Regions from separate parts of the Pseudonocardia sp. Cha107L01 genome, predicted to be linked through region 3. Evidence: predicted binding sites of a transcription regulator. Region 3 holds the regulator's gene; each other region holds the start of a gene.

Region 1 (9,722 bases), 3.7 Mb from region 3:
GGTGTGATGTAGCCGAACACGGTGTAGTCCGGGGTCAGCGCCGAGGCATCGCCGTAGATCATGAAGAACTGGCTGCCGTTGGTGTTCGGCCCGGCGTTGGCCATTGCCAGGTAGCCCCGGCCGTAGGTCAGCTGCGGGTAGGTCTCGTCGGCGAACGAGTAGCCGGGGCCACCGCTGCCGGTGCCGGTCGGGTCACCGCACTGCAGTACCTGCAGGCCGGGTGAGGTGGTCAGCCGGTGGCAGGAGGTGTTGTTGAAGTAGCCCTGCTTGGCCAGGCTGACGAAGCTGTTCACCGTGCACGGTGCCAGGTCGCGGTCCAGGGTCATGTCGATCTGGCCGGCGCTGGTGGCCAGCGCGACCGGCGCGGTGCCCCGGGCACTGACGTTGGCGCCGGGTGGCGCCTGGGCCGGCCGGGCGGCCTGGCCGTCGGGCTTGTAGGTGCAGTTCACCGACGCGGGGAACGCCGTCGGGCGCTTCAGCGGCGGCGCGATCTGCGTCGGGATGTTGACCGGGGCGGCGGGGGGCGGCGTGGCGTTCGCGGCGGTGCTCGGCGGGGCGGCGCTGTTGGCGGCCGGCGGGGTGGAGCCACCGCCGAGGGTGCTGAACAGCACCACCGCGGCGACCACCGCGACCACGACGACCACAGCGGTGATCGCCGCGGTCTTCTTGCGGCGCTTCGACCGGTCGTTCCGGCGTTCCTGCTGGCGCTGGAGCTTGCGCTTGGCTGCTTCCCGGCGCTGCTGGTTCGTCGTCACCGCTGAACGTCCTCCCATACCCCACTGCTCGATCTGCGCACTCGGGCCCGGCGAATGACGGGGCACTCGTTCGGCGCGGTCGGTCGCTCACCGATGCCGGCCCGAGGCAACGCCGCAGCTTAGCGAGCGGGCGCTGAGTGGCCGCGGCGCGGTGGCCGCGGCTGCAGGCCTTAGGCTGGCCTGGTGTTGATTGCAGGCTTTCCCGCTGGCGCGTTCCAGACCAACTGCTTTGTGGTCGCCGCCGCCGCCGGCGAACCCTGCGTGGTGGTAGACCCTGGTCAGGACGCGGTCGAGCCGCTGACCGAGCTGCTCGCCGAGCACCGGCTGAACCCCGTCGCGGTGCTGCTCACGCACGGCCATTTCGACCACACGTTCAGCGTCGCGCCGGTGTGCGACGGTCACGACATCCCGGCCTGGATCCATCCGGACGACCGGGACCTGCTGGCCGATCCGCTGAAGGGTCTCAGCGCCGACGCGGCCGCGTTCTTCGGCGGCCGCCTGGAGATGCGCGAGCCCCGGGAGGTCCGCCCGCTCGACGACGGCGCGGTGCTGGACCTAGCCGGGCTGCGGCTGACCGTGGACCACACGCCCGGCCACACGCCAGGCTCGGTGATCTTCAGCGGCACCACCGGGGAGGGCGCCGAGCTGATCCTGGCCGGGGACACGCTGTTCGCCGGGTCGATCGGGCGCACCGACCTGCCCGGCGGTGACCACCGGCTGATGCTGGCCAGCCTGCGCGACAAGCTGTTGACCCGCGACGACGCCACCCTGGTGCTGCCCGGGCACGGCCCGACCACCACGATCGGCCGGGAGCGGGGCAGCAACCCGTTCCTGCGCGACCTGGCGCCGAGCGCCGATCCGGACCTGACAGTGAGACGAGGACTGTGAGCACGTTCGCTGCCCCCAAGGGCATCCCGGAGTACTACCCGCCGGACTCGGCGGCGTTCGTCGCGGTGCGGTCCGCCCTGATCACCGCCGCCGACCGGGCCGGTTACGCGTCCATCGAGCTGCCGATCTTCGAGGACACCGCGCTCTATGCCCGCGGCGTCGGCGCGTCGACCGACGTGGTCAGCAAGGAGATGTACACCTTCGCCGACCGGGGCGGCCGGTCGGTGACGCTGCGCCCGGAGGGCACCGCCGGCGTCGTCCGCGCGGTGATCGAGCACGGGCTTGACCGGGGCACTCTGCCGGTCAAGCTGTCCTACAGCGGCCCGTTCTTCCGGTACGAGCGCCCGCAGGCCGGCCGGTACCGGCAGCTGCAGCAGGTCGGCGTCGAGGCGATCGGCGTGGACGACCCGGCGCTGGACGCCGAGGTGATCGCGGTGGCCGACGCCGGGTTCCGGGCGGTCGGGCTGACCGGGTTCCGCCTCGAGCTGACCTCGCTGGGCGACGACACCTGCCGCCCGGCCTACCGCGAGCTGCTGCAGGCGTTCCTGCGCGCGCTGCCGCTGGACGACGAGACCAGGGCGCGCGCCGAGCTGAACCCGCTGCGCGTGCTGGACGACAAGCGCCCCGAGGTGCGGGCGCTGATGGCCGACGCGCCGCTCATGGTCGACCACCTCTCCGACGCCTGCCGGGAGCACTACGAGCAGGTCAAGCTGCACCTGGACGACCTCGGCGTGCCCTACGTCGAGAACCCCCGGATGGTGCGCGGGCTGGACTACTACACGAAGACCACGTTCGAGTTCGTGCACGACGGCCTGGGCGCGCAGTCCGGCATCGGCGGCGGCGGGCGCTACGACGGGCTGATGGCCGAGCTGGGCGGGCAGCCGCTGTCCGGGGTCGGCTTCGGCATCGGGGTGGACCGCACGCTGCTGGCCTCCCGCGCCGAGGGGCTGACCGTGGCCGACCCGGCGCGCTGCGACGTGTTCTGCGTGCCGCTGGGGGAGAAGGCGAAGCGGCGGCTGGTCGCGCTGGCCGGCGAGCTGCGGGCCGCCGGGGTGCGGGTGGACCTGGCCTACGGCGGGCGCGGGCTGAAGGGCGCGATGAAGGCGGCCGACCGCTCCGGTGCCCGGTTCGCCCTGGTCCTCGGCGAGCGAGACCTGGACGCCGGCACCATCGGGGTGAAGAACCTGGGCGACGGCACCCAGGTCGACGTCGCGCTGGAGCAGGTCAGCCAGCGGGTGACGGAGCTGGTTCGCGGCTAGCCACCAGCGCCGCCACCCCGGTGGTGATCGGCACCGAGGCGACCAGCCCGATGCTGCCGACCAGGGTGCGGACCAGCTCGCTGGCCACGTCCTGGGCACTCATCGACTGGCCGAGGCTCAACCCGGACACGCTGAAGAACAGCAGCAGCGGCAGTGAGGCGCCGGCGTAGGCGAGCACCAGGGTGTTCACCGCCGAGGAGATGTGGTCGCGGCCGATCCGCATCGCGGCGGCGAACAGTTCACCCGGGCTGAGCAGGGAGTTCGCCCGCCGCAGCTCCCACACCGCGCTGGTCTGCGTCACCGTGACGTCGTCCAGCACACCGAGGGCGCCGATCACGAAGCCGGCGAGCAACAGGCCACGCGGGTCCAGGCGCGTGCCGTTGCCCAGTGCCGCGACGAGGTTCTGTGTCGAGTCGTCCAGGCCGGTGAGCTGGGCGGCGGTGGTGAAGATTGCGCTGAGCACCCCGATCAGGCCCAGGCTGACCAGGGTGCCGAGGACCGCCGTGGACGTCCGCGCCGACAACCCGTGGCTCAGGTAGAGCACCGCGAACATGATCAGGCAGGCGCCGACCAGTGCGACCGCGAGCGGGCCGCGGCCGTCCAGGATCGCCGGCAGCATGAACATGATCAGGACCACAAAACTGACGCCGAGCGCGACCAGGGCGGCCACCCCGCGCCAACGGCCGAGCAGGATCACCGCGGCGGCGAACAGCAGCCCGAGCACCCACAGCGAGGTGCTCCGCTGGAAGTCGGCCACCTGGTAGGACCCGGTGTCGTTCGGGTCGCCGCCGCCGTACTGCAGGACGACCTTGTCGCCGACCCGGTACTTAGGGCTGGTCGGCTCCACCGGGAACACGCTGACGATGCCGTGCCCGGCGGCCGCGCCGTCGGTCATCATCAGGCTCAGCGCCACACAGTCCTGGGGGCCCTGTTTCTGGCCGGGGGCGGCTTGGCTGCAGTCCGCCGGGGTGACCGCCGCGACGTCGGCGTCGACGATCTGCTGGCGCGCGCCCGGTACCGGCGGCACGCCGCTGAACGGGTAGAGCAGCAGCACGCCGACCACACTGGCGATCGCGCACGGCACCAGGAACACCGCGAGCAGGATCCGGACCCGGCGGCTGGCCGGTGCCGCCGGACCGTGCCCGTGGCCATGACCGTATCCGTGGTCGTGCCCGGCGGACGGGTTCTGGCGGGTGACCGGGGCCTGGGGGGCGGTCAGCGCGTCGTCGGGCTCCGTCGTGGGCCACGATCGCGACGGTGCCTCAGTGGCGGGTCGGCGCTCGCGACCGTGGCGTCCCATGCCGGCATCCTCGCAATGCCCGGCTGAGACGCCCCCCGGCCCCCTGCCGAAGGACGCGGTGTCAGTCGGCGATCGCGGCGTAGGCGCAGGTCCAGAAGTCCCGCCGGATCGCCGGCCCGGCGGGCGAGGTGAACGTGCTCTGGGTCAGCAGCACGCCGATCAGCCCCTCGTCCGGGTCGCAGTACCAGGAGGTGCCGACGCCACCGTCCCAGCCGAAGCCGCCGGGCTCCCCCGGCCGCCACTGGTTGATCACGGACAGGCCGAGCCCCCAGCCGCAGTGGTCGAAACCCCACACCTCGGGGGTGGACGCCGCCTTCTGCTCGGTGGAGAGCTGGTCGACGAGCATGGCCCGCACCGTCGGCCGGGACAGCAGCCGCCCGCCCGGGTAGCCGCCGTCGGCGAGCATCATCCGGCCGAACGCAGCCAGGTCCGCCGCCGTGGACACCAGCCCGCCGGCACCGGAGGCGAACGGCGGGGGCTGCCGCCACTGGCTGTCCGCCACCCCGTCCAGCAGCCTGAGCTTGCCGGTCCCCGGGTCGGTGTCGTAGCTGGTGGCGAGGCGGGACAGCTTCCCGGGCGGCACGCTGAACCCGGTGTCCACCATGCCGAGCGGTTCGAAGATGCGCTGCCGCAGCAGCTCCGGCAGCGGTTGGCCGGCGGCCCGCGCGAGGAGGATGCCGAGCACGTCGGCGCCGGTGTTGTACATCCAGCGCTCGCCGGGCTGGTGCATCAGCGGCAGCTCGCCGAGGCGGCGCAGCCACTCGTCGGTTTCCGGGCCCTCGGCGGGTGTGGGCGGCGCGGTACCGCCGAGCTGCCGCTCCGACCAGGCCCGCTGGATCGGGAGGCTGTCCGGCGCCGCCAGGACCACGCCGAACCCCAGCTGGAAGGTGAGCAGGTCCCGCACGGTGATCGGCCGGTTCGCCGGCACCGTGTCGTCGAGCGGGCCGTCGATCCGGCGCAGCACCTGCCGGTCGGCGAGCTCGGGCAACAGCTCGTCGACCGGGTCGTCCAGTCCGAGCACGCAGTCCTCGACGAGCATCATGGCGGCGACCGCGGTGATCGGCTTGGTCACCGAGGCGATCCGGAAGATGGTGTCCGCGCGCATCGGGTCGGCGCGGTCCAGCGCGGTGTGCCCGACCGACTCCAGGTGGGTCTGGCCGCGCCGCTCGAGGTAGTAGACGACGCCGGAGACCGCCTCCCGCTCGACGTGGCCGGCCATCACCCGGTGCAGATGCGCCAGCCGTGCCGGGGACAGGGCGGCGGGTCGAGCTGTGCTCACGGTGACCTCCATGCGGGTAGGTCGGGGCGGGGAGCCGGAACCGGACACGTCATCCCGAGGGAATCAGCCCGCCGGTTCCGGCGGCAGGAAGGCGCCGGTGTCGCGGAGCTCGCGGACGACGTCGACGAGCAGGGGGACCGACGGGTTGGTGGTGTCGCGGCGCCAGATCAGGCTGACGTCGACGTGCGGGCTGGGCTCGGTGAACGGGCGGTACACGACCCCCTCGGTCGGGTTGGCGGCGGCGGCGCTGGGGACCGTGACGCCGATGGCGGAGCCGGCGAGTACCAGCGGGAGCATCCGGTCGAGGTTGGACACGTATTGGTGGACGGTGACGCTCACGCCGCGTGCCGTGAGCTGACTGATGACCCGGTCGTGCAGGTACGGGTTGACCTCGCGGGGCACGACGAGCAGCGGCTGGTGGGACAGGTGCACCGGGTCCACGGCCGGTGCGGCGGCGAGCGGATGCTCGGCCGCGAGCGCGACCACGAGCGGTTCGCGGGAGACCAGCAGGGCGGTGAGATCACCGGTGAGCTCGGGCGTCCAACCGAAGCCGAGGTCGAGGCGCCGGTCGGTGAGTGCCGCCAACTGCTCCGGGGTGGTCATCGGCTGGGGTTGCACCCGGGCGGACGGCGCGCGGCGGCCGAGCCGCGGGACGGCGAGCTGGATGAGCCGGGAGCCCAGGTCCTCGGCGTAGCCGAAGCGGACCTCACCGGCGTGTCCCTGGGCGGCGAGGCGGCCCACCTCCAGCGCGTGCCGGGCGGTGGCCAGCACGCGGCGGGCCTCCGGGAGGAACTCGTCGCCGAGGCGCTGTTCGATGAACGCGATAGCGCGCCGCAGGGTCGTGCTGGTGGCGTCCTGGCGATCCGGTGCGGTGGGGTCGAGGATGGCGGTGTTGGGGAACGTGGTCAGCACGGTCGCGGCCAACAGCCGGGCGGCGTTGCCGGTGATCAGTGGCTGCGCCGCGGCCTCGGAGTTGTCGAGCACGTCGTGCAGGAACGTGACCGTGCGCTGCCACTGCAGCGCGGCCAGGGCGGACCTGGGCTGGAGACTGGTCAACCGGATCGGGCCGGGAACGCGGTCGGGCGAGGCGAGTCCAGCGGCTCCTGCCGCACGCACATGTGGAGGGGCAACCACACGTCGTCGATGGCGAATGAACCGCCGTCGACTCGGGTGTGCCGATGCAGGTATCCGTCCCGCGCGCCGCTGACCCGCAGGCTCGTTCGGTAGACGCGGCTGAGATAGTCGATCGCGCGGTCCGGGTCCGTCGTACTGAACTCGATCCGCCCCACCGCCACCGGTGTCGTCATCGCTGGCCGCTCCTTTGGAAGATCCGGAGCCGCTCCCCCTCCCACGTCGCTTCCAGCGCGGAATTTTCGACCTTAGTCCCGGTGGCCGGCAAAACGAAGGACATGGGCGCACCGGATTGCACCTGATGCGAACATATGTTCGAATAGAGGCATGCGGTGGGGTAACCAGGAGGTCGGGGCGGACGGGGTCGGTTCCGCCGCGGTGCTGCCCGGGATGGGTGGCTATCTGCGTTCGGTCCGCACGCCGGAGTTCGCGGGGATGGTGTTCCACGAGGTGGAGGCCCGCTCGGCGTTGAACAAGGTGCCCGCCGGTGCGATGCCGTTCGGCTGGACGATCAACCCGTACCGGGGCTGCAGCCATGCGTGCACCTACTGCGCGGTCGGTGAGACGCCAGTGCTGCTCGCTGACGGACGTGTCCGCGCGCTCGCCGAACTGCGGGTCGGGGACGAGATCTATGGGACCGAGCGGCGTGGCCCGTACCGCCGGTATGTGCGGACGACCGTCCTCGCTCATTGGGCGACAGTAAAGACGGCCTTTCGAGTCACCCTCGCGGACGGAACAGAGCTTGTCACCAGCGGTGATCACCGCTTTCTCACCGAGCGGGGTTGGAAGCACGTCACCGGTGGGATGTGTGGCGCGGGGAGGCGCCCCTACCTGACCACCGGCAACTCTTTGCTGGGTACCGGCAGATTCGCCGCCGGGCCGACGAAGTCCGAGTCCTACGAACGCGGTTACCTGTTCGGGATGATCCAGGGTGACGGACATGTCGGCAGCTACTCGTATGAGCGGCCCGGGCGTGGGCCCGCCGACGTTCACCGTTTCCGGCTGGCCCTGGTCGACGGAGAGGCGCTCCGGCGGTCCCGCTTCTACCTCGCGGACCACGGGGTGCCGACGGATGAGTTCGCCTTCGCCGCGGCGAAGGGAGCGCGACGCCCTATCAACGCCATTCGCAACCAGTCCAGGCGCGGTGTGGAAACGGTACGCGGCCTGCTCCGGTGGCCTACGGTGCCGGACGAGGACTGGATACGGGGCTTTCTGGCGGGGATCTTCGACGCCGAAGGCAGCTGCTCGCGGGGCATTCTCCGTATCTCCAACGCCGATCCGGACATCATCGGATGGACGGTCGGAGCGCTGAACAGACTCGGTTTCCGCTGGGTCGAGGATGTCGTGAAGGCGAACGGTGTTCGGACCATCCGCCTCCTCGGTGGCCAGGTCGACCGAATGCGGTTCTTCCATGCGGTCGACCCGGCGATCACTCGAAAACGGGACACCGAGGGTGAGGCAATCAAGAACGATGCCAACCTGGGCGTGGTCGGGATCGAGCCGCTAGGACTCACACTGCCGATGTACGACATCACAACAGGCACCGGCGACTTCGTCGCCGACGGCGTGGTCAGCCATAACTGCTTCGCTCGGAACACGCACACCTACCTGGACCTGGACGCGGGGGAGGACTTCAACAGGCAGGTGGTGGTGAAGGTCAACGTGGCCAGGGTGCTGGAGCACGAGCTGCGGTCCCGGCGGTGGGGTCGTGAGCACGTCGCGATGGGCACCAACACCGATCCGTATCAGCGCGCGGAGGGTCGGTACCGGTTGATGCCGGGGGTGATCAGGGCGTTGGCCCGCTCCGGCACACCGTTCTCGGTGCTCACCAAGGGCACCCTGCTCGCCAGGGACCTACCGCTGCTCGCCTCGGTGTCGGCGGACGTGTCGGTGGGGCTGGGTGTGTCGATCGCGCTGGCCGACCGGGAGCTGCAGGCCAGCCTCGAGCCGGGCACACCGTCGCCGGCGGCCCGGTTGGAGCTGGTGCGCCGGTTGACCGACGCCGGGCTGTCCTGCGGGGTGATGGTGGCCCCGGTGCTGCCGCTGCTCACCGACTCGACCGAGGCGCTCGACGAGCTGCTCGGCCAGATCGCCTCGGCCGGCGCCAGCGGAGCCACGGTGCTCGCCCTGCACCTGCGCCCGGGCACCCGGGAGTGGTTCCTGGGTTGGTTGGCCAAGTCGTACCCGGGGCTGCTGGAGCCGTACCGGCGGCTCTACGCCCGGGGTGCCTATGTCGACCGGCGCTACCGGGAGGCGCTGGGCGCCCGGGTGGGGCCACTGCTGCGCCGGCACGGGCTGGCCCGCCCAGGCGCGTCCGGCGGGATGCCGGGCGACGGTGCGGCCAGTTTCCCCTCGGGGGTGATTGGCCCCGGGCCGACGACCGGAGGGGGTGAACAGTTGGCGTTGTTGTAGCCGCAACCACCTGACGGACGGCACGTGATGCTGGCCAAATTTACCCGATCGAAGCACTCCGACCATTGCGTCAGCGGGATCGGTCGCTGAGGGTATGCCCATGGTTCAGCTCAGCGCCACGGACCCGACGACGCTGCTCGCGGTGGCTCTCGAGGAAGCCCGGGCCGGCCTCGCCGAGGGTGGGGTGCCCATCGGGGCCGCCCTGTTCGACCGGTCCGGCCAGCTGCTCGGTCGGGGGCATAACCGCCGTGTGCAGGACGACGACCCCTCGATGCACGCGGAGACGGCGGCGTTCCGCAATGCCGGCCGCCGCCCCGGCTACTCCGACACGATCATGGTCACCACGCTCTCGCCGTGCTGGTACTGCAGCGGGCTGGTCCGCCAGTTCGGCATCGGCGAGGTGATCGTGGGGGAGAACCGCACCTTCTACGGCGGCCAGGACTGGCTGGCTGAGCACGGGGTTCGGGTCACCACGCTGGACGACCCCCGCTGTGTGGGGCTGATGACCGAGTTCATCGCCGCCCGGCCGGACCTGTGGTTCGAGGACATCGGCGAGGAGACATCGTGACGGTGCTGAAGGACTCCCTGCGAGCGAAATTGGCGGCGATCTCCGTTGGCTGACCTGACGACAGACTCTGTGGACTCGACCGGTGCGGTGGCTGGCGAACCCGTCCGGCCCGGTGTCTACGGGGACAAGA
Region 2 (9,722 bases), 3.7 Mb from region 3:
CAAGTACGCGGCCACGGTGATGCAGTTCCCGAAGAAGATGGCCCAGGACGGCGTCACCGCGGTGGTCGACTTCGCCAAGAACGGGACCAAGCCCTCCGGCTTCCACGACACCGGCTCCGAGCTGATCACCGACAAGCCGCTGGCCGGCCTGGAAGCCAAGGACACCGCGTTCGGCTTGCAGAACTGCTGGGGCTGATCGTGCCCGCTGCCGGGGATGGCGACGAGGATCTTCTGAGCATGGAGGCGGCGACGTGACGGCTGTGGTGGGGGCGCGGCGCCGGGTCACCGCCTCCGAGCTGGTGCTGCGCTACCCCGCACTGGGCCCGAGCTGTGCCCTGTTGCTGGCCGTCGTGGTGTTCTCGCTGGTCACGAACACGTTCCTCAGCCTGGACAACATCAGCCTCGTGGTCGAGCAGTCGCTGGTGGTCGGCACCCTGGCCCTGGGCCAGACGCTGGTCATCCTGACCGCCGGGATCGACCTGGCGAACGCCGCGATCATGGTGTTCGGCACCCTGCTGATGGCCAAGCTGGCCGGTGCCGGCGGTGGCCTGACCGCGCTGCTGGCCGGCATCCTGCTCTGCGCGGCCGTCGGCTCCATCTCCGGCGTGCTGGTCACGTCGCTGCGGCTGCCGCCGTTCATCGTCACCCTGGGCATGCTCACGGTGGTCGCGGCCTCGTCGCGGATCTTCGCGGCCGGCCAGAGCTTCCCGGTCAGCAACGGGCTGCTCAACCTGCTCGGCCAGCGCTTCTACCTGTTCGGCCAGATCGAGATCACCCTCGGCATGCTGCTCGGCCTGGCCATGTTCCTGTTCGCCTGGTACGCGCTGAGCCGCACCGCGTGGGGCCGCCACGTCTACGCACTGGGCAACGACCCGGAGGCGGCCCGGCTCACCGGTATCCACGTCAACCGCACCCTGTTCAGCGTGTACCTGCTGGCCGGGGTGATCTACGGGTTCGCCGCCTGGCAGGCCATCGGCCGGATCCCCAACGCCGACCCGAACGCCTACCAGACCGGCAACCTGGACAGCATCACCGCCGTGGTGATCGGCGGTACCAGCCTGTTCGGCGGCCGGGGCGGGGTGCTGGGCACACTGGTCGGCGCGCTGATCGTCTCCGTGCTGCGCAGCGGACTCACCCAGGCCGGCATCGACGAGCTCTACCAGGACGTGGCGACCGGTCTGCTGGTCATCGTCGCGGTCGCGTTGGACCAGTTGGCCAGGAGGAGGTCGCGGTGACCGAGTCAGCGGAGGCAACGGCGACGCCGGCGGAACCGCCCCGGCTCGAGGACGCGGTCCTGCGCGCCGAGGGCCTGGTCAAGCGGTACGGCAGCGTGACCGCGATCGACGGGGCCGACTTCGACCTGCGCCCCGCCGAGGTGCTGGCGGTGATCGGCGACAACGGTGCCGGCAAGTCCACCATGATCAAGGCACTGTGCGGTGCGGTGATCCCGGACGAGGGCACCATCTGGCTGGACGGCGAGCCGGTCCGGTTCCACTCGCCGCTGGACGCCCGGCAGGCCGGCATCGAGACGGTCTACCAGACCCTCGCGGTGGCTCCCGCAATGGACATCGCCGGGAACCTGTTCCTCGGCCGCGAGCAGCGCAAGAAGGGGCTGTTGGGCACCGTGTTCCGCACCCTGGACCACAAGCGCATGCGGCTGGAGGCACAGCGCCAGCTGGATGCGCTCGGGGTGGCCACGGTGCAGAACATCGGGCAGCTGGTCGAGACGCTCTCCGGTGGCCAGCGCCAGGCGGTCGCGGTGGCCAGGGCGGCGATGTTCGCCCGCAAGCTGGCCATCATGGATGAGCCGACCGCCGCGCTCGGTGTGCGGGAGTCGGCGATGGTGCTGGACCTGATCCGGCGGATCCGGGACAACGGCCTGCCGGTGGTGCTGATCAGCCACAACATGCCGCACGTGTTCGAGATCGCGGACCGGATCCACGTGCACCGCCTCGGCAAGCGGGTCGCCGTGGTCAAGCCGGACGACTACGAGATGAACGAGGTGGTGGCACTGATGACCGGGGCGCTCCGGCTGGACGAGAGCGGCAATCTGGTCGATCAGAAGGTCGTGGTCCGGCCCCGGTCGGAAGGGTGAGCTCGACCCGCCGACCCACCGTGCTCTGCGTCGGGCTGACCACGCTGGACGTGGTGCACCACGTGACCGGACCGCCGCACTGGGGACGCAAGGAGCGCTCGGTGGGTGGGGAGCTGCTGGCCGGCGGGCCGGCCGCGAACGCCGCGGTCACCGCCGCCCGGCTGCTCGGCTCCGCCCGGCTGCTCAGCGCGGTGGGCACCCGCCCGGCCGCTGCCCCGGCGCACGCCGACCTGGCCGCCCACCACGTCGACGTCATCGACCTGGCACCGGCGGACTGGGACCTACCGGTGGCCAGCGCACTGGTCGACGTCCGCACCGGGGAGCGCACCGTGGTCTCGCCCGGCGCACTGGGCAACCGGGGTGTTGACGGCGCCCAGTACTCGCTGGCCGGCCTGCTGGACGACGTTGCCGTGGTGCTGCTCGACGGGCACCACCCGGCGTTGGCCGCCCGGGTGGCCGCCGAGGCGAACCGGGACAGGGTGCCGGTCGTACTGGACGCGGGCAGCTGGAAGGACGACCTGGAGCCGGTGCTGCCCCGGGTCGACCTGGCCGCCTGCTCGGCCGACCTGTGTCCACCCGGTGGGCGCCGCGCCGGTGACGACCCGTTCGGTGTGGCGACCGCGCTGCACCGGCGCGGGGTACCCACGGTGCTGGTCACCGACGGCCCGCGCCCGGTGGTGTGGAGCACCATGGACGGCAAGCGGGGCAGCGTGGCGGTGCCGGTGGTGAAACCGGTGGACACCCTCGGCGCCGGTGACGCGTTCCACGGAGCGTTGGTGGCCGCGCTCGCCGTGTACCCCGGTGAGTGGCGCCGGTGTGCCGGGCTGGCCGCCGAGGTGGCGGCGGTGCGGTGCGCCCGGCTCGGCTCGCGGGCCTGGCTGGAGGATCCGGGGTTGGCCGCGGTGGTGGCGCGGCTGCGCCCGGCCGGGCGAGGGGTGGCACGGTGAGCGGCGGCGAGCAGATCGGCCCGGTGAGCGGCGAGCAGGTCGGCCCGGTGAGCGGTGAGCAGGTCGGCCCGGTGAGCGGCGGGATCGTCTCGGCGGAGCAGCTGGAGCGGGCGGTGGGGCTGGCGTCGCGGGGACGTGCCCTGCTGGGCATCACCGGCGAACCGGGGGCGGGCAAGTCGACGCTGTCCCAGGCGCTGCTGGTGGCGCTGTCCGGGCGGGGGGTGCGCACAGCGCTGGTCGGGATGGACGGTTTCCACATCGCGCACCGGGCGCTGACCGAGCTGGGCCTGGTGGAGATCAAGGGCGCGCCGATCACCTTCGACGCGGCCGGCTACGTTTCGCTGCTGCGCCGGTTGCGCGACCCGGCCGAGCAGCTGGTGTGGGCGCCGGAGTTCCGCCGCGAGATCGAGGATGCGATCCAGTCCGCCGTCCCGGTCCACCCGGACGTACAGCTGGTGCTCACCGAGGGCAACTACCTGCTGGCGGACGGACCCTGGCGGCCGGTCCGGGACCTGTGCGACGAGATCTGGTACGTCGACGTACCGGAGGAACTGCGCCGCCAGCGGCTGGCCGCCCGGCACGAGTTCTACGGCCGGACGCCGGAGCAGGCCTGGGAGCGGACGCTGGGCTCCGACGAGCGCAACGCCGAGACGGTGACGGCGACCAAGGGCCTCGCCGACCTGGTCGTCACCCTCGGCGGCTAGCCCGCGCCCGAGCCGGACGGCCGCGGGCGGACGGCACACAGCGCCGTGTCGCCACCCACACGTTGGGACCTATGCGCCGCGGCATGGGGATGTGTGCCGTTGCCGGGACACAGCGTTTGTCGCCACACGCACACCCACCGGGCCACGCCGCAGGCTCTGTGCGAGCCGCGGCGGCCCCGTGCGAGCACGCAAATGGGGCTACGAGGCGGCGGCCAACTGGCTGAGGCGGTTGCGTTGGCGGAAGTCAAGGTCAACGTAACGCCACGCTTGTTCGTCTGCGTGAGAACCGGACTGGCGTTACCTTCGCCGTGTGCCGTGTGCCGTGTGCCGTGTGCCGTGTGCCGTGTGCCGTGTGCCGTGTGCCCGTGTGCCCGTGTGCCGTGTGCCGTGTCGGCTGACCCCGTGAGTGGCGAGTTGGGCTATAGCCCAACTCGCCACTCACGGGTCTGGCACGCTGCCGAGCACGGCGACACAGACCGGCTGCGGCCCGCGCAGACGCCACACACGTTGGAACGTGGGTGCCGCGGCATGGGATGTGTGCCGTCGCCGGGACCGGTTCCGGCGCCGCCGTGTGGGACCGGCTCCGGTGCCGGTGCCGGCGCGTCGGTGGGGGTGCGGGCGGAGGCCCCCGGTAGCCTCTCCTCGAACAGGTGTTCGTGGACGTTCTCCGGGGTGATCGAGAGGGGCAGTGCGGGTGCGGGTGCTCGGCATCGACCCGGGGCTGACCAGGTGCGGCATCGGCGTGGTCGACGGCACCGGCGGCCGCCAGGTGCGCTGCGTGACCTACCGCGTGGTGCGCACGCCGCCCGACGCCGAGGTGTCCCGCCGGCTGCTCATGCTGGCCGACGCGGTGCGGGAGTCGATCTGCGAGCACCGCCCGGACGTGGTGGCCGTCGAGCGGGTGTTCAGCCAGTCCAACGTGCGCACCGTGATGGGTACCGCGCAGGCCAGCGGTGTCGTCGCGCTGATCGCCGCGCAGGCCGGGCTGCGCGTGGTGTTCCATACCCCGAGCGAGGTCAAGGCCGCGGTCACCGGGTCGGGGCGGGCCGACAAGGAGCAGGTCACCGGCATGGTGGCCAGGCTGCTCGGGCTCGCCGAGGCACCCCGCCCGGCGGATGCGGCGGATGCACTCGCACTGGCCATCTGCCACTGCTGGCGAGGGCCCATGCTGGACCGGATGGCCGAGGCCAAGGCCACTTCGGACCGCCTCGCCCGGGCGCACCGGGCGAAGCTGGCCCAGGCCGCGTCCGCCGCTGCGTCCGCCGCTGCGTCCGCCGCCGGGTCCGCCGCTGGGTCCGTCTCTAAGGAACGGTGATTGCTGTGATCTCTTCGGTGCGCGGCCCGGTGCTGACCATCGGGTTGGACCATGCGGTGGTCGAGGTCGGCGGTGTCGGGCTCGCGGTGCACGCGACCCCCGGCACACTGGCCACCCTGCGCCGGGGTGAGGAGGCCCGACTGGCCACCACGCTGGTGGTCCGGGAGGACTCGCTGACCCTCTACGGGTTCGCCAACGCCGAGGCGGGCGAGTTGTTCCGGCTGCTGCAGACGGTCACCGGGGTCGGGCCGAGGCTGGCGCTGAGCATCCTCGCGGTGCTCGAGCCGGACGCGCTCTGCCGGGCACTGGCCGACGGTGACACGGCCGCGCTGAAGCGGGTGCCCGGCGTCGGGCTGAAGAGTGCCGAGCGACTGGTCCTCGAGCTGCGGGACAAGGTCGTCGCGGTCGCCCGGGTGCCGGTCGGGGGTGGCGTCACCGCCCCGGTGAGCGGCCGTGACCACGTGGTGGAGGCGCTGACCGGGCTGGGGTTCGCGGTCAGGCAGGCCGAGCAGGCGGTGGACGCGGTGTTGGCCGAAACCACGAATGGCGGCTCGGTGGACACCGCGGCGACCCTGCGCACCGCGCTGAGCAGGCTGGGCAAGGCCCGGTGACGGCGGGCCGCGAGAATGAGCTGGGCGAGGTGATGTCGTGAGCGAGCCGGTGGTGTCGGCGGAGGCCGAGCAGGAGGACCTGGACACCGAGGCCACCCTGCGGCCCCGCCGGCTCAGCGAGTTCATCGGCCAGGCCCGGGTTCGCGAGCAGTTGGAGCTGGTGCTGGAGGGCGCCCGCCGGCGCGGTGACCCGCCGGACCACGTGTTGCTGTCCGGCCCGCCCGGGCTGGGCAAGACCAGCCTGGCGATGATCATCGCGACCGAGCTGGGCGCGGCGCTGCGGATCACCTCGGGCCCGGCACTGGAGCGGGCCGGCGACCTGGCCGCGATGCTGTCCAACCTGATGCCCGGCGACGTGCTGTTCATCGACGAGATCCACCGCATCGCCCGGCCCGCCGAGGAGATGCTGTACCTGGCCATGGAGGACTTCCGGGTCGACGTGGTGGTCGGCAAGGGCCCCGGCGCGACCAGCATCCCGCTGGACATCGCGCCGTTCACACTGGTCGGCGCGACGACCAGGGCAGGGGCGCTGACCGGGCCGCTGCGCGACCGGTTCGGCTTCACCGCGCACATGGAGTTCTACGAGGCGGCCGAGCTGGACCGGGTGCTGCGCCGTGCCGCGGTCATCCTGGACGTGGATCTGCGCCCGGACGGCGCCGAGGAGATCGCCGGCCGGTCCCGGGGCACGCCGCGCATCGCGAACCGGCTGCTGCGCCGGGTCCGGGACTACGCCGAGGTCCGGGCGGACGGCGCGGTCACCCGGGAGGTGGCGCGCGCGGCGCTGAAGGTCTACGACGTGGACGAGCTCGGCCTCGACCGGCTGGACCGAGCGGTGTTGACGGCGTTGGTGCGGTCCTTCCGCGGTGGTCCGGTGGGGGTATCGACGCTGGCAGTGGCGGTGGGCGAAGAACCCGCTACGGTGGAGGAGGTCTGCGAGCCTTTCCTTGTGCGGGCCGGTATGTTGGCGCGCACCCCGCGTGGCCGGGTTGCCACCATCGGAGCCTGGCGGCACCTGGGCCTCGAACCGCCGCCCAACGCGGTCGGGGAGCAGGGGGAACCGCCGCCTGTACTGTTCGGGTTGTGAGGTTGGCAGACCCGATGACCCTCACGGAAGTACGGAGACCATGAACATCTCTACGCTGTTCCCACTCATCATCCTCCTGCTGTTTATCCCGATCCTGCTCAGCAGCCGGAAGCAGAAGCGGAACATGGCTGCGATGCAGCAGCTGCAGAGCTCGCTGTCCGAGGGCGACGTGGTGGTGACGACCTCCGGACTGCGCGGCACCGTGGTGGACAGCAGCTACGAGGAGACCGTCGACATCGAGATCGCGCCCGGCGTGGTGACCACCTGGGTGCGGGCCGCCGTCCGCGAGACGGTCAACCCGACCGAGCCCGCCTCGGAGGACGACACGCCGGCCGATGATGCGCCGAAGGCCGTCGACGCCCCGGCGCACGAGGAAATCCCGGCGCCCGCCACCCCGGCGCCCGAGGTGACCAAGACCGACGGCCCCGCCGCCAGCACCACCGAGGCGCCGGCGAACGACTCCACCGCGAGACGCAACAGCGCCTGAGCACGACCCTGGACGAATTGCCCGGGCGTCGGGATAAGCCTGAGCAAGGCGTCAGAAAGTAATTCGCACGCACCGGACGGGGTCATGCGCGAAACCGCGCACGGCCCCGTCTTTCGCTGTCCCGCTATCCCCGCGAATCCCGTGAACGGTGACCGTGTCGTAAACCAGCACCCGCTCAGCGGTGCAATCCTGCGCCGGACGGTGACGTCGGGAAAGACCGTCGAGGGGCCGGCGAAAGCGTAGGGATCGCATCGGTAACATCGGTGAAGCCCCCATACGCCCCGTGTCATCGGGGCGAGCCATCCCATAGGAGTTAGTTCAGTGGCCCCACCGGCCGGGCAGATCCGCCCATGGCGGTACGTGGCGACGTTCGTCGGCATCGTCGTTGTGCTCTACGCGCTGGTGTTCCTCACTGGTGACCGCAAGCCGAACCCCAAGCTCGGCATCGACCTCGAGGGCGGTACCCGGGTCACCCTGACCGCGCGCACCGCGACCGGTCAGCCGCCGACCAGGGAACAGCTCACGCTGGCCCGCGAGATCATCGACCAGCGGGTGAACGGGCTCGGTGTCAGTGGCGCCGAGGTGGTGCAGGATGGCAACAACCTGACCATCACCGTGCCCGGTGACCAGGGCCAACGCGCCAAGGACCTGGCCCAGACCGCGCAGCTGCGGTTCCGCACGGTGCTCGCCGGGCCGTTCAACGCAACCCCGGCGCCCGCGCCTGCTCCCGGATCCGGCAACGCCAACGTGACCCCGGGCCCGGGCAACGCGACGCCGACCCCCGGCAAGACATCCCCCCAGCAGCCCGCCCAGCCGCCCACCAAGGCACCCGGCCCGGGCTCGGCCGCACCGCACGCCATCGGCGCCGCCGCGCTGCAGGCGCCAGCACCGCACGCCCCGGCACCGCCGCCGACCCCGAGCCCGAATCCCGCGCCGCCCCCGGCGCCTTCGGGCGACACCGCTCCCAGCCTGAACAACGCGGTGGCCGCCGATCCCGAGCTCGCCAAGGAGATCGCCCTCGCCAGGGCGATGCGGCAGAGCACGAACCAGGACGTCCAACAGCTGGCCATCCAGCAGCTGCAGTGCACCGGCAACGACGTGCTGCGCGGCTACGACGACCCGACCAAGCCGCTCGTCACCTGCGACCAGAAGGGCACCGCCAAGTACCTGCTCGGCCCGTCCTTCCTGGACGGTACCGAGATCGCCAGCGCCTCCGCGGGCTACGACCAGCAGCGGGCCGGCAACGTCGTCAACGTGACGTTCAAGAGCGCGGGCGCCAAGATCTGGGGCGACTACACGACCGCGAACGTCGGCAAGCAGTCGGCGTTCGTGCTGGACACCGAGGTCGTGTCGGCACCGACGATCGACCAACCCATCTTCGGCGCCACCGAGATCAGCGGGTCCTTCTCCCAGGCCTCGGCGCAGCAGTTGGCCGGCGTGCTGAAGTACGGCTCGCTGCCGCTGTCCTTCGGCACCTCCGACGCGCAGACCGTGTCGGCGACGCTGGGGCTCGCCTCACTGCAGGCCGGCCTGATCGCCGGCGCCATCGGGCTGGCACTGGTGTTCGTGTACTGCCTGTTCTACTACCGGGCGCTCGGCGTGCTCACGATCCTCTCGCTGGCGCTGTCCGGCGTCGTGGTCTACGCGGTGCTGGTGCTGCTCGGGCGGTCCATCGGGTTCACCCTGGACCTGGCCGGGGTCGCCGGTTTCATCGTGGCCATCGGTATCACCGCCGACTCGTTCGTGATCTTCTTCGAACGGTTGAAGGACGAGGTCCGCGAGGGCCGGAGTTTCCGGGCGGCGGTACCCCGGGGCTGGGTGCGCGCGCGGCGCACCATCCTGTCCGCCGACGCGGTGAGCTTCCTGGCCTCCGCGGTGCTGTACCTGCTGGCCATCGGGGATGTGAAGGGTTTCGCCTTCACCCTCGGCATGTCCACCATCCTGGACCTGGTGGTGGTCTTCCTGGTCACCCATCCGCTGGTCGTACTGGCCGCGCAGTCCAGGGTGTTCAGCAGCCCCACCTGGTCCGGGCTGGGCGCGGTAGCCCGGATCGGCGCGATGCGCAGGCGCGCGGCGGCCGCGGCCGCGAAGGGAGCCTGAGATGGCACACCCCGAAACCGGCCTGAGCCGGTCCGAGGAACGGTCCACCCGGGGCAACTTCTTCAGCCGCCTCTACACCGGCACCGGCGCGTTCAACATCGTCGGCAACCGCAAGCGCTGGTACCTGGTCTTCGGCTCACTGGTGCTGATCTGCATCGCCTCCATGGTGTTCCGGGGCTTCAGCCTGAGCATCGAGTTCGAGGGCGGCACCCAGATCCAGTTCTCCACCGTGGGCATCACCGGCGACGCGTCGAGCCTCAACGTCGACAAGGTGATCTTCGACGCGGTCGGCGCGAAGCCGGCGTCGGTCCAGGTGGCCGGCAGCGGCACCTCACAGACCGTGCAGGTCCGCACCGAGACGCTGACCGCCGCCCAGCAG
Region 3 (9,722 bases):
GAGCCCGGCGGCCGAGCCGAATCCGGCGGTCCAGCCCGGGCCGTGCAGCAGCAGCACCAGCGGGATCGCGCTGAGCACCTGGCCGAACTGCCCGACCAGGGCGGTGACCTGGGTCATCACCGGCACCCGGCGGGGCGGGAACCAGGCGTTGAGCACCCGCAGCACGCTGATGAAGGTGAGCGCGTCGCCGGCCCCGACCAGCCCCCGGGCCAGGAACGCGGCCGGCAGCGAGGTGGCCACCGCCAGCAGCAGCTGACCGGCGGCCATGGTGAGGCCACCGGCTACGATCAGCTGGCGGGCGCCGAAGCGGTCCAACAACAGCCCGACCGGCACCTGCAGGCTCGCGTAGACCAGCAGCTGCAGCACCACGAAGGTGGACAGCACCGCCGGCGCGGTGTGGAAGCGCGCCGTCGCGTCCAGCCCCGCGACCCCGAACGAGGACCGCTGCAGTACCGCCACCAGATAGGCGAAGACACCCACCGACCAGACCAACCAGGGACTCCGCCGCGTATTCATAACGTCCCCATGGTGACGGACCCAACGTTCCCCGTCACCGAAATGGGATGGATCTGACGGTGCGCGGCGTTGACACTTCTAGAGAACGCCGAACGCCCGACAACGGGGCGCCGGAGTGGAGCGTGAGAAGTAGGAGGTCCGAAGTGTTGGATCCCACCGAGCTGTACCAGGTCGAGGAAGACGCCGAGGCGAGCCTGGCTCCGTCCGAGGACGCGCTGGTCAACGCCGTGCCGGAGCCGAGGGTGCTGGTGCACCACCTCGGGGGCTACATCGACGCCGGGCACGCCGGGCGGCTGGCGATGGACCACCTGCTCACCGTGCTGCCGTCCACCATCATCGCCACCTTCGACGTGGACCAGCTGCTCGACTACCGCTCGCGTCGCCCCACCATGACCTTCGACCGCGACCACTGGGCCGACTACGACGAGCCGTTGCTGGCTCTGTACTCCGTGCGGGACCTGGCCGGCACGCCGTTCCTGGTGCTCACCGGCCCCGAGCCGGACACCCAGTGGGAGCGCTTCGCCGCCGCCGTGGGCGAGCTGATCGAGCGCTTCGGCGTGGACATCACGGTCGGCCTGACCGCGATCCCGATGGCCGTGCCGCACACCCGCCCGGCCGGTCTGACCGCGCACGCCACCCGCCCCGACCTGATCAGCGACCACGAGCAGTGGTCGAACACCGCCGAGCTGCCGGGCAGTGCCAGCGCGCTGCTGGAGCTGCGGCTGGGCCAGTCCGGGCACGACGCCATGGGGCTCGCCGCGCACGTGCCGCACTACCTGGCCGAGACCGAGTACCCGCAGGCGGCGCGCACCCTGCTCGACCACGTGAGCGTCAGCACCGGGCTGCTGCTGCCGACCGACGCGCTGACCGAGGCGGCCGAGGAGATCGGCGCCGACATCGAGCGCAAGGTGGCCGGCTCGGAGCAGGCCAGCCGGGTGGTCCGCGCGCTGGAGCGCCGCTACGACTCAACGGTGGCCGCCGACGGCCGGCCCTCCCTGCTCGCCGACGACCAGCCGCTGCCGACCGCGGACGAGCTGGGCGCCGAGGCCGAGCGGTTCCTGGCCGAGCAGGAGGACCACGGCTCGAACTGAGCCGCCGCCTGCCGCTACCGTCCGACACCGCAAGCCCACCCGGCGCGCCGGGTGAGCTTTGCGTCGCCCGCAACACGGTGGAAACGTCACCGGAAACTCGTCGCCGCCGATCACCTCTAGCCTCGCCTCACACAGGGGCCGAGCGCCCTGACGAGCGTGGCGGGGTGCACCGGAGATGACAGCCAGCCGGATCTACAGCGGAAGCAAGGGACGACTCGGTCCGGTCCCGGTCCGAAGTCCTGACCTGCGCTTTCGGCTCGTACACGGCTACCGCAGGGCCTTCCGGGTGGCTGGCTCCGGCCCGCCTCTGGTGCTGGTGCACGGCATCGGCGACAACTCGGCGACCTGGGAGGCGATCATCCCGGCGCTGGCCCGGCACCACCTGGTGATCGCACCCGATCTGCTCGGCCACGGCCAGTCCGACAAACCCCGGGCGGACTACTCGGTGGCCGCGTACGCCAACGGGGTTCGGGACCTGCTCGGTGTGCTCGGCGTCCAGCGGGCCACCCTGGTCGGGCACTCGCTCGGCGGCGGGGTGGCCATGCAGTTCGCCTACCAGTTCCCGGAGCGCACCGAACGGCTGGTGCTGGTGGGCAGCGGCGGCGGCGGCCCGGAGGTCAGCCCGGTGCTGCGGATGCTCGCGCTGCCCGGCGGCGAGGCTCTGCTGCACCTGCTCCGGCTGCCCACCGCGCGCTGGCAGACCGGGCTGGTGGTGTCCGCGCTGCGCGCCATGGGCACCGCGCTCGGGCAGGACGCACCGGATCTGCTCCGGGTCGTCGACGCGCTGCCCGACGCCACCTCCCGTGCCGCGTTCATCCGCAGCCTGCGCTCGGTGGTGGACTGGCGCGGCCAGGTGATCACCATGCTGGACCGCTGCTACCTGACCCAGGGCATGCCGACGCTGCTGGTCTGGGGCTCGCGGGATGCGGTGGTGCCGGTCGAACACGGGCACCGGGCGCACGCCGCGATGCCGGGCAGCCAGCTGGAGATCTTCGAGGGCGCCGGCCACTTCCCGTTCCACACCGACCCGGCGCGGTTCGTCTCGACGGTGGAACGGTTCCTCGACGAGACCATGCCGGCCACCTGGAACCTGGAACAGTGGCGCCAACTGCTGCGCAACGGCCGGGTTCCGTCGGCCGCCCTGGAGGTGCCCGACAGCGCCAGCGAGCGCAGCGCCACCTGACCCGGCGACCGACCGGCGACCTCTCGTCAGCTCGTCGGTGACTTCAGTTCGTCGGCGTGCCGCGAGCTGGACATCACCTGGTACGCGGCCCGGCCGATGACCAGGAGCACGCCGATCAGCGCGATCCAGAGCACCGCCTTCGCCACGTAGCCGAGCAACACAATTCCGACGACCACGACGGCCGCGATCCCGATCAGCTTCAACATGACACCAGTCAACCGCCCCGGCCGGCGCCCGACATCGGGGAAGACCCCGATCCCGCCCCCCGACGACCCCTGACCCGGCACGGGCGACCACCCGCGCCGGTATCTCAGGGGAAGCCCCGGAGAACACTGACGGCCACCATCAAAGCGCAATGGTGACCGTCAGCGCGGGGAGCGGACTGGGCTTGGGTCAGCTGCAGCCGGAGGTGGATCCGCAGCCTTCGCAGACGTAGCAGGAACCGGCCGGCCGCATCTTGGTGCCACAGGTCAGGCACAGCGGAGCGTCCGCGAGCTTGCCCTGCTGCAGCTCCAGCAGCTCGGTCGAGCTGCCCACCTCCACCGGTGCCGGCGAGGCACCGACCGAGGTTATGGCCGGTGCGGCCTCCACCGTGGTGCGCAGCTCGACGAGGTCGACAGTGCCGTCGTTGTAGTTCTCCGCAACCTGCGCGGTGCGCTCGTCAGCCGAGAAGATGCCCAGTTGGGAACGCTTCTCGTAGGGCAGGTGGTCCAGCGCCAGCCGGCGGAACAGGTAGTCCAGAACGCTGGTGGCGATCCGGATGTCCGGGTCGTCGGTCATGCCGGCCGGCTCGAAGCGCTGGTTGCAGAACTTGGAGACGTAGAACTCCAGCGGGATGCCGTACTGCAGCCCGACCGAGATGGACATGGAGAACGCGTCCATCACACCGGCGAGGGTCGAACCCTGCTTGCCGAGCTTGATGAAGATCTCGCCGAGGCCGTCGTCGGGGTAGGAGCCGGCGTGCAGGTAGCCCTCCGCGCCGCCGACGGTGAACGAGACGGTCTGGCTCGGGCGCTTCTTGGGCAGCCGCCGCCGCACCGGCCGCGACTCGACCACCACCGGTGCTTCCTCGACGGCCTTGGCGGGCTTGGCGTTGGACAGCGGCTGACCGACCTTGCAGTTGTCCCGGTAGATCGCCAGCGCCTTGAGGCCGAGCTTCCAGCCCTGCAGGTAGATCTCCTCGACGTCCTCCACGGAGGCCGCCTCCGGCATGTTCACCGTCTTCGAGATCGCGCCGCTGATGAACGGCTGCACGGCGGCCATCATCCGGACGTGGCCCATCGCCGGGATGGACCGCTCGCCCATCGCGCAGTCGAAGACCTCGTAGTGCTCCGGCCGCAGGCTCGGCGCGTCCACCACGTGGCCCTGCTCGGCCACGTACTCGATGATCGCCTCGACCTGCTCGGGCTGGTAGCCCAACGAGGCCAGCGCGCGCGGCACGGTCTGGTTGACGATCTGCATCGAACCGCCGCCGACCAGCTTCTTGAACTTGACCAGCGCCAGGTCCGGCTCGATACCGGTCGTGTCGCAGTCCATCATCAGGCCGATGGTTCCGGTCGGCGCCAGCACGCTGGCCTGCGCGTTCCGCCAGCCGTACTTCTCGCCGACCTTGAGGTTCTGCTGCCAGGCCTTGGTGGCCAGCTTGTGCACGCTCGAGTCGACGTGGTTCAGCGTGCGGATCGAGTCGTTCGCGGCGGCGTGCTTGCGCATCACCCGCTGGTGCGCCTCGGCGTTGCGCGCGTAGCCGTCGTACGCCCCGACGACCCCGGCCAGCTCGGCCGAGCGCCGGTAGGCGGTGCCGGTCATCAGGGAGGTGATCGCGGCGGCCAGCGAGCGGCCACCCTCGGAGTCGTAGGCGTGGCCGGTGGCCATCAGCAGCGCGCCCAGGTTGGCGTAGCCGATACCGAGCTGGCGGAACGCCCGGGTGGTCTCACCGATCGGGTCGGTCGGGAAGTCGGCGAAGCAGATCGAGATGTCCATCGCGGTGATGACCAGCTCGACGGCCTTGGCGAACCGGGCGGCCTCGAACGTGCCGTCCGGGGCCAGGAACTTCATCAGGTTCAGTGACGCCAGGTTGCAGCTGGAGTTGTCCAGGTGCAGGTACTCGCTGCACGGGTTCGACGCGGTGATCCGGCCGGACTCCGGGCAGGTGTGCCAGTCGTTGATGGTGTCGTCGTACTGCAGACCCGGGTCGGCGCAGGCCCAGGCGGCGTGCGCGATGTCGTGGAACAGCCCCCGCGCCGGGACCGTCTCGATGACGTCGCCGGTCATCCGGGCGCGCAGCCCGAACTCCTTGTCGCCCTCCACCCCGCGCATGAACTCGTCGGAGACCCGGACCGAGTTGTTCGCGTTCTGGTACTGCACCGAGGCGATGTCCGAGCCGCCGAGGTCCATGTCGAAGCCGGCGTCGCGCAGGACCCGGATCTTCTCCTCCTCGCGGAGCTTGGTCTGCACGAACTCGCCGATGTCCGGGTGGTCCACGTCCAGCACGACCATCTTGGCCGCCCGCCGGGTGGCGCCGCCGGACTTGATGGTGCCCGCGCTGGCGTCCGCCCCGCGCATGAACGAGACCGGGCCGGAGGCGGTGCCGCCGGAGGACAGCAGCTCCTTGGAGGACCGGATCCGGGACAGGTTCAGCCCGGCGCCGGAGCCGCCCTTGAAGATCAGCCCCTCTTCCCGATACCAGTTCAGGATCGACTCCATGGTGTCGTCCACGGAGAGGATGAAACAGGCGCTGACCTGCTGCGGGGACGAGGTGCCGACGTTGAACCAGACCGGCGAGTTGAAGCTGAACACCTGGTGCAGCAGCATCCAGGTCAGCTCGTGCTCGAAGACCTCGGCGTCGTCGGCGCCGGCGAAGTAGCCGTGCTCGATGCCGGCCGCGACGTAGCTGGAGACGACCCGGTCGATCAGCTGACGCAGGCTGCTCTCGCGCTGCGCGCTACCGACAGCACCGCGGAAGTACTTGCTGGTCACGATGTTGGTCGCGTTCATCGACCAGGAATCGGGGAACTCCACGCCGCGCTGCTCGAAGTTGATCGAGCCGTCCCGCCAGTTCGTCATGACGACGTCGCGGCGCTCCCACTTGACCTCTTCGTAGGGGTGCACGCCGGGCGTGGTGTGGACCCGCTCGACCTTCAACCGTTTGCGCGTCTTGCCGCCGTTCTCCACGATCGGCTGGTCGTTGCCGGGGTCCCGATGTCCCACCACGTCGGTCATGCGTGTTCGTCCCTCTCTAGCGTGCACAGTCTTGGCGTCAGTTGGCTGTCCGGCGGTGCGCGGCGCGGCGGCCGGACGGCTGATCTAGTCGGGTGCGATCTGGCGCAAGTCGGCGATCTCCTTCTCGAAGTCCTCGATAGAGGAGAACGAGCGATAGACGCTTGCGAAGCGCAGATACGCAACTTCATCCAGTTCGCGGAGCGGGCCGAGGATCGCCAACCCCACCTCGTGACTGGGCACCTCAGCGGACCCACCTGCGCGAATAGCCTCTTCGACCCGGTGCGCGAGGTGCTGCAACGCGTCCTCGGTGACCGGCCGGCCCTGACACGCCCGGCGTACCCCGCTGACGACCTTGTCACGCAGGAATGGTTCAGTGACACCACTGCGCTTGACCACGGCCAGCACAGCTTCCTCGACCGTGGTGAACCGGCGCCCACACTCCGGGCAGGACCGCCTGCGGCGGGTGGCCTTGCCTTCGTCGACGTCCCGGGAGTCGATCACCCGGGAGTCCGCGTGTTGACAGAACGGGCAGCGCACCTGCGGACATCCTCCCCCACACGTCCCAGCTCGGCACTAGCCGAACTACAACCATGTAACCACAACATGTGGGGGTTGGCAAAGCCATCTAACCCTATATGGCGCCCTAATGGCGAAACTCACCCGATGGGGCTGACCAGGACCTGCCCGTCGCGCACCGACGGTGAGGCAAGGTCGTTCAATTCGACGATCCGGGCAGCTACCGCGCCCGGATCGGCGGACGGGGCGGCACGCCGAGCGACCTGCCAGATGGACTCGCCGGCGTGTACCTGCACCATCCCGGTGGCCGCCGGGACCCGCGCCGCGCGCACTCCGTCGGCCAGCAGGCCCAGACCCCCGACCACGACCGCGGCGGCCAGCACCACGAGCACGAACTGGGCCACCATCCGACGGGTGGCGTAGCGCGCCTCGAGGGCGAACCCGCCGCGACCGCCCAGGGAGCGCACCGACACCGGCCGTACCGACACCGGCCGCGCCGCGCTGGCCCGACCCGCCGGCGCCCGGCGGACCGCCGCACATGAGCGCGCACGCGCCCGGGCCGGCGCCGCGTGGCGAACCGGACGCCCCGGGCCCGTCGGCTCCGGACCGGGGCCGATCCGGCGGGCCGGGAGCCGCCGCACCGAGCCACCGGCCAGCTTCCCGACCGACACCTCGACCGGCACCCCGGCGGACATCACGCCGGACACCTCTCCGGACGTCGCCCCGGACATCACGGTCAGCACCTCGGTTGTCACCTCGGTCGACACCTCGGTTGTCACCTCGGTCGGCACAGGGCCGGGCAGCGCGACCGGGACCCGACCCGTCGCATCGGCCGACATCACCCGCACCGAGCTCGCACTCCCGCCCATCACGCCTCCTCGACGTAACACCGAATCGCACGCCCGTTCGATCGAACGTGCGTGCGATCTGTGTACCACCGGGGTCCGACAAAACTGGGAAATCGCGGGCGTGTCGTTCGAACATGTGTTTGGACTTGTCCCCCCGCCGGTCTACCGTGCGAGTCGAACAAACTAGCGAACGATGCCGACTGGGCAGGGAGGATCGGCGACCATGGCGCGCGGATCGACGAACGACAGTGGGGCAGCCGGGGCAGCCGGGACAGCCGGAGCGGTCGAGGCAGCAGGAGCGGTCGGCGCCGAGGTCCACACCTTTCCGGACCCACCCGAGGCGGAACCGACCGTGCTGACACCCCGGCAGCGCAAGGTCCTCGAGGTCATCCGGGACTGGGTGGAGCGCTTCGGGTACCCGCCGAGTGTGCGGGAGATCGGCGACGCGGTGGGGTTGACCTCCACCTCGTCGGTGCACCATCAGCTGCGTGCCCTGGAACGCAAGGGCTACCTGCGGCGCGACCCCAACCGCACCCGCGCGGTCGACGTCCGGGGCCCGGACGAGGGCAACCTCGAGGGTGGCGTCACCAATATCGCTGTCCACGACCCCGGAGACGGCCCCGAGGTCACCGAGGAGCTGCGCGCGCTGCGCCCGACGCCGGCGTTCGTACCGGTGGTCGGCCGGATCGCCGCCGGTGGGCCGATCCTCGCCGAGCAGGCCATCTCGGACGTGTTCCCGCTGCCCCGCGAGATCGTCGGGGAGGGCACCCTGTTCCTGCTCACGGTCAGTGGTGACTCGATGGTCGACGCGGCGATCACCGACGGCGACTGGGTGGTGGTCCGCCAGCAGTCGGTGGCCGAGAACGGCGACATCGTGGCCGCGATGATCGATGGTGAGGCCACCGTGAAGACCTTCAAGCGCCGCGACGGACACATCTGGCTGCTCCCCAGCAACCCCGCGTACGAGCCGATCCCGGGCGACGAGGCAACCGTGCTGGGCCGGGTGGTCGCGGTACTGCGCCGGCTGTAGCCCGACCGGGGACCGGCCGCCGCGCGGTGTGGCCGGTCCAGGAGGCGCCGATCGAGCCCGTCAGGCCAGCCGTTCGTGCCCCGACGCGGCGGCCACCTCGGCCCGAGGGCTCGCCTCACCCCGAGGGCCCGTCGCCCCGGCGACCCGGTAGTCGCGCAGTGCCGCCGCCAGGTCTTCCGACACTCGGGCGCGCAGCCAGGTGCCCTCGGCGCGGTGCTCCTCGTCGAGTACCTGACCGTGCTCGTGAATCCGCGCGGCCAGTCCGCCCTCGGTGTACGGGAGCAGCACCTCGAGCTCGTAGTGCGGTCGGGGCAGCCGCTGCGCGATGACCTCACGCAGCCGGTCCATCCCGATCCCGCTGCGCGCGGAGACGAACACCGCGTCCGGCAGCAGGTGCCGGAGCCGGGCGAGCTGCAGCTGGTCGGCGGTGTCCACCTTGTTGATCACCAGCAGCTCCGGCGGCATCGACCCGCCGTGCTGTTCGCCGATCTCGGCGAGTACCTCGCGCACCGCCTTGATCTGCTCCTCGGGCATCGGGTCGCTGCCGTCCACCACGTGCAACAGCACGTCGGCCTGCGCGACCTCCTCGAGGGTGGAGCGGAACGCCTCGACCAGTTGGTGCGGCAGGTGCCGGACGAACCCGACCGTGTCGGTCAGGGTGTATGCCCTGCCGTCCGCGGTCTGGTTCCGCCGGGTGGTCGGGTCCAGCGTGGCGAACAGCGAGTCCTCGACCAGCACACCGGCGCCGGTGATCGCGTTGAGCAGGCTGGACTTGCCCGCGTTGGTGTAGCCGGCGATGGCCACCCCGGGCACCTCGTTGCGGCGCCGGGAGCCGCGCTTGGTATCCCGCACGGTACGCATGCCGGCCAGCTCGCGGCGCAGCTTCGACATCCGGGTGCGGATGCGCCGGCGGTCCAGCTCGATCTTGGTCTCACCGGGGCCACGGCCACCGATGCCGACACCGCCGGCGGCGCGGCCGCCGACCTGCCGGGACAGCGCCTCACCCCAACCGCGCAGCCGCGGCAGCAGGTAGGACAGCTGGGCCAGCTCGACCTGAGCCTTGCCCTCCTTGGAGCGGGCGTGCTGGGCGAAGATGTCCAGGATCAGCGCGGTCCGGTCGATCACCTTGACCTTGAGCTTCTCCTCCAGCTGGCGCAGCTGGCCGGGTGAGAGCTCGCCGTCGCAGATCACCGTGTCGGCGCCGTTGGCGAGCACCGCGTTGCGCAGCTCCTCGACCTTGCCGGAGCCGACGAAGGTGGCCGGGTCCGGCCGTTGGCGGCGCTGCACCAGCCCGTCGAGCACGGCGGAGCCGGCGGTCT

The links. The regulator LexA, encoded in region 3, represses DNA repair genes until DNA is damaged. The targets are predictions, from matches to a motif close to CGAACACGTGTTCG.
Region 1: the regulator LexA is predicted to act here: its motif matches at 6,917-6,930, upstream of ACTXG6_RS39215 (intein-containing Rv2578c family radical SAM protein).
Region 2: the regulator LexA is predicted to act here: its motif matches at 4,390-4,403, upstream of ruvC (crossover junction endodeoxyribonuclease RuvC).

The regions. Positions count from the first base shown of each region.
Region 1 covers NZ_CP199579.1:8,313,183-8,322,904, reverse strand. Annotated here, with positions in the region: gene ACTXG6_RS39250 (peptidylprolyl isomerase) at 1-755, opposite strand, end outside; gene ACTXG6_RS39245 (MBL fold metallo-hydrolase) at 939-1,643, shown strand; gene hisS (histidine--tRNA ligase) at 1,640-2,902, shown strand; gene ACTXG6_RS39235 (YibE/F family protein) at 2,868-4,202, opposite strand; gene ACTXG6_RS39230 (serine hydrolase domain-containing protein) at 4,264-5,481, opposite strand; gene ACTXG6_RS39225 (LysR family substrate-binding domain-containing protein) at 5,545-6,537, opposite strand; gene ACTXG6_RS39220 (hypothetical protein) at 6,534-6,788, opposite strand; gene ACTXG6_RS39215 (intein-containing Rv2578c family radical SAM protein) at 6,940-9,024, shown strand; gene ACTXG6_RS39210 (nucleoside deaminase) at 9,125-9,592, shown strand; gene ACTXG6_RS39205 (purine-cytosine permease family protein) at 9,680-9,722, shown strand, end outside.
Region 2 covers NZ_CP199579.1:8,327,677-8,337,398, reverse strand. Annotated here, with positions in the region: gene ACTXG6_RS39315 (substrate-binding domain-containing protein) at 1-196, shown strand, start outside; gene ACTXG6_RS39310 (ABC transporter permease) at 252-1,235, shown strand; gene ACTXG6_RS39305 (ATP-binding cassette domain-containing protein) at 1,295-2,095, shown strand; gene ACTXG6_RS39300 (PfkB family carbohydrate kinase) at 2,092-3,042, shown strand; gene ACTXG6_RS39295 (nucleoside/nucleotide kinase family protein) at 3,126-3,746, shown strand; gene ruvC (crossover junction endodeoxyribonuclease RuvC) at 4,441-5,061, shown strand; gene ruvA (Holliday junction branch migration protein RuvA) at 5,067-5,672, shown strand; gene ruvB (Holliday junction branch migration DNA helicase RuvB) at 5,710-6,756, shown strand; gene yajC (preprotein translocase subunit YajC) at 6,797-7,243, shown strand; gene secD (protein translocase subunit SecD) at 7,565-9,343, shown strand; gene secF (protein translocase subunit SecF) at 9,345-9,722, shown strand, end outside.
Region 3 covers NZ_CP199579.1:4,633,675-4,643,396, reverse strand. Annotated here, with positions in the region: gene ACTXG6_RS21880 (MFS transporter) at 1-516, opposite strand, end outside; gene ACTXG6_RS21875 (proteasome assembly chaperone family protein) at 660-1,607, shown strand; gene ACTXG6_RS21870 (alpha/beta fold hydrolase) at 1,783-2,790, shown strand; gene ACTXG6_RS21865 (hypothetical protein) at 2,817-2,996, opposite strand; gene ACTXG6_RS21860 (vitamin B12-dependent ribonucleotide reductase) at 3,184-6,009, opposite strand; gene nrdR (transcriptional regulator NrdR) at 6,094-6,546, opposite strand; gene ACTXG6_RS21850 (hypothetical protein) at 6,666-7,394, opposite strand; gene lexA (transcriptional repressor LexA) at 7,597-8,403, shown strand; gene hflX (GTPase HflX) at 8,464-9,722, opposite strand, start outside.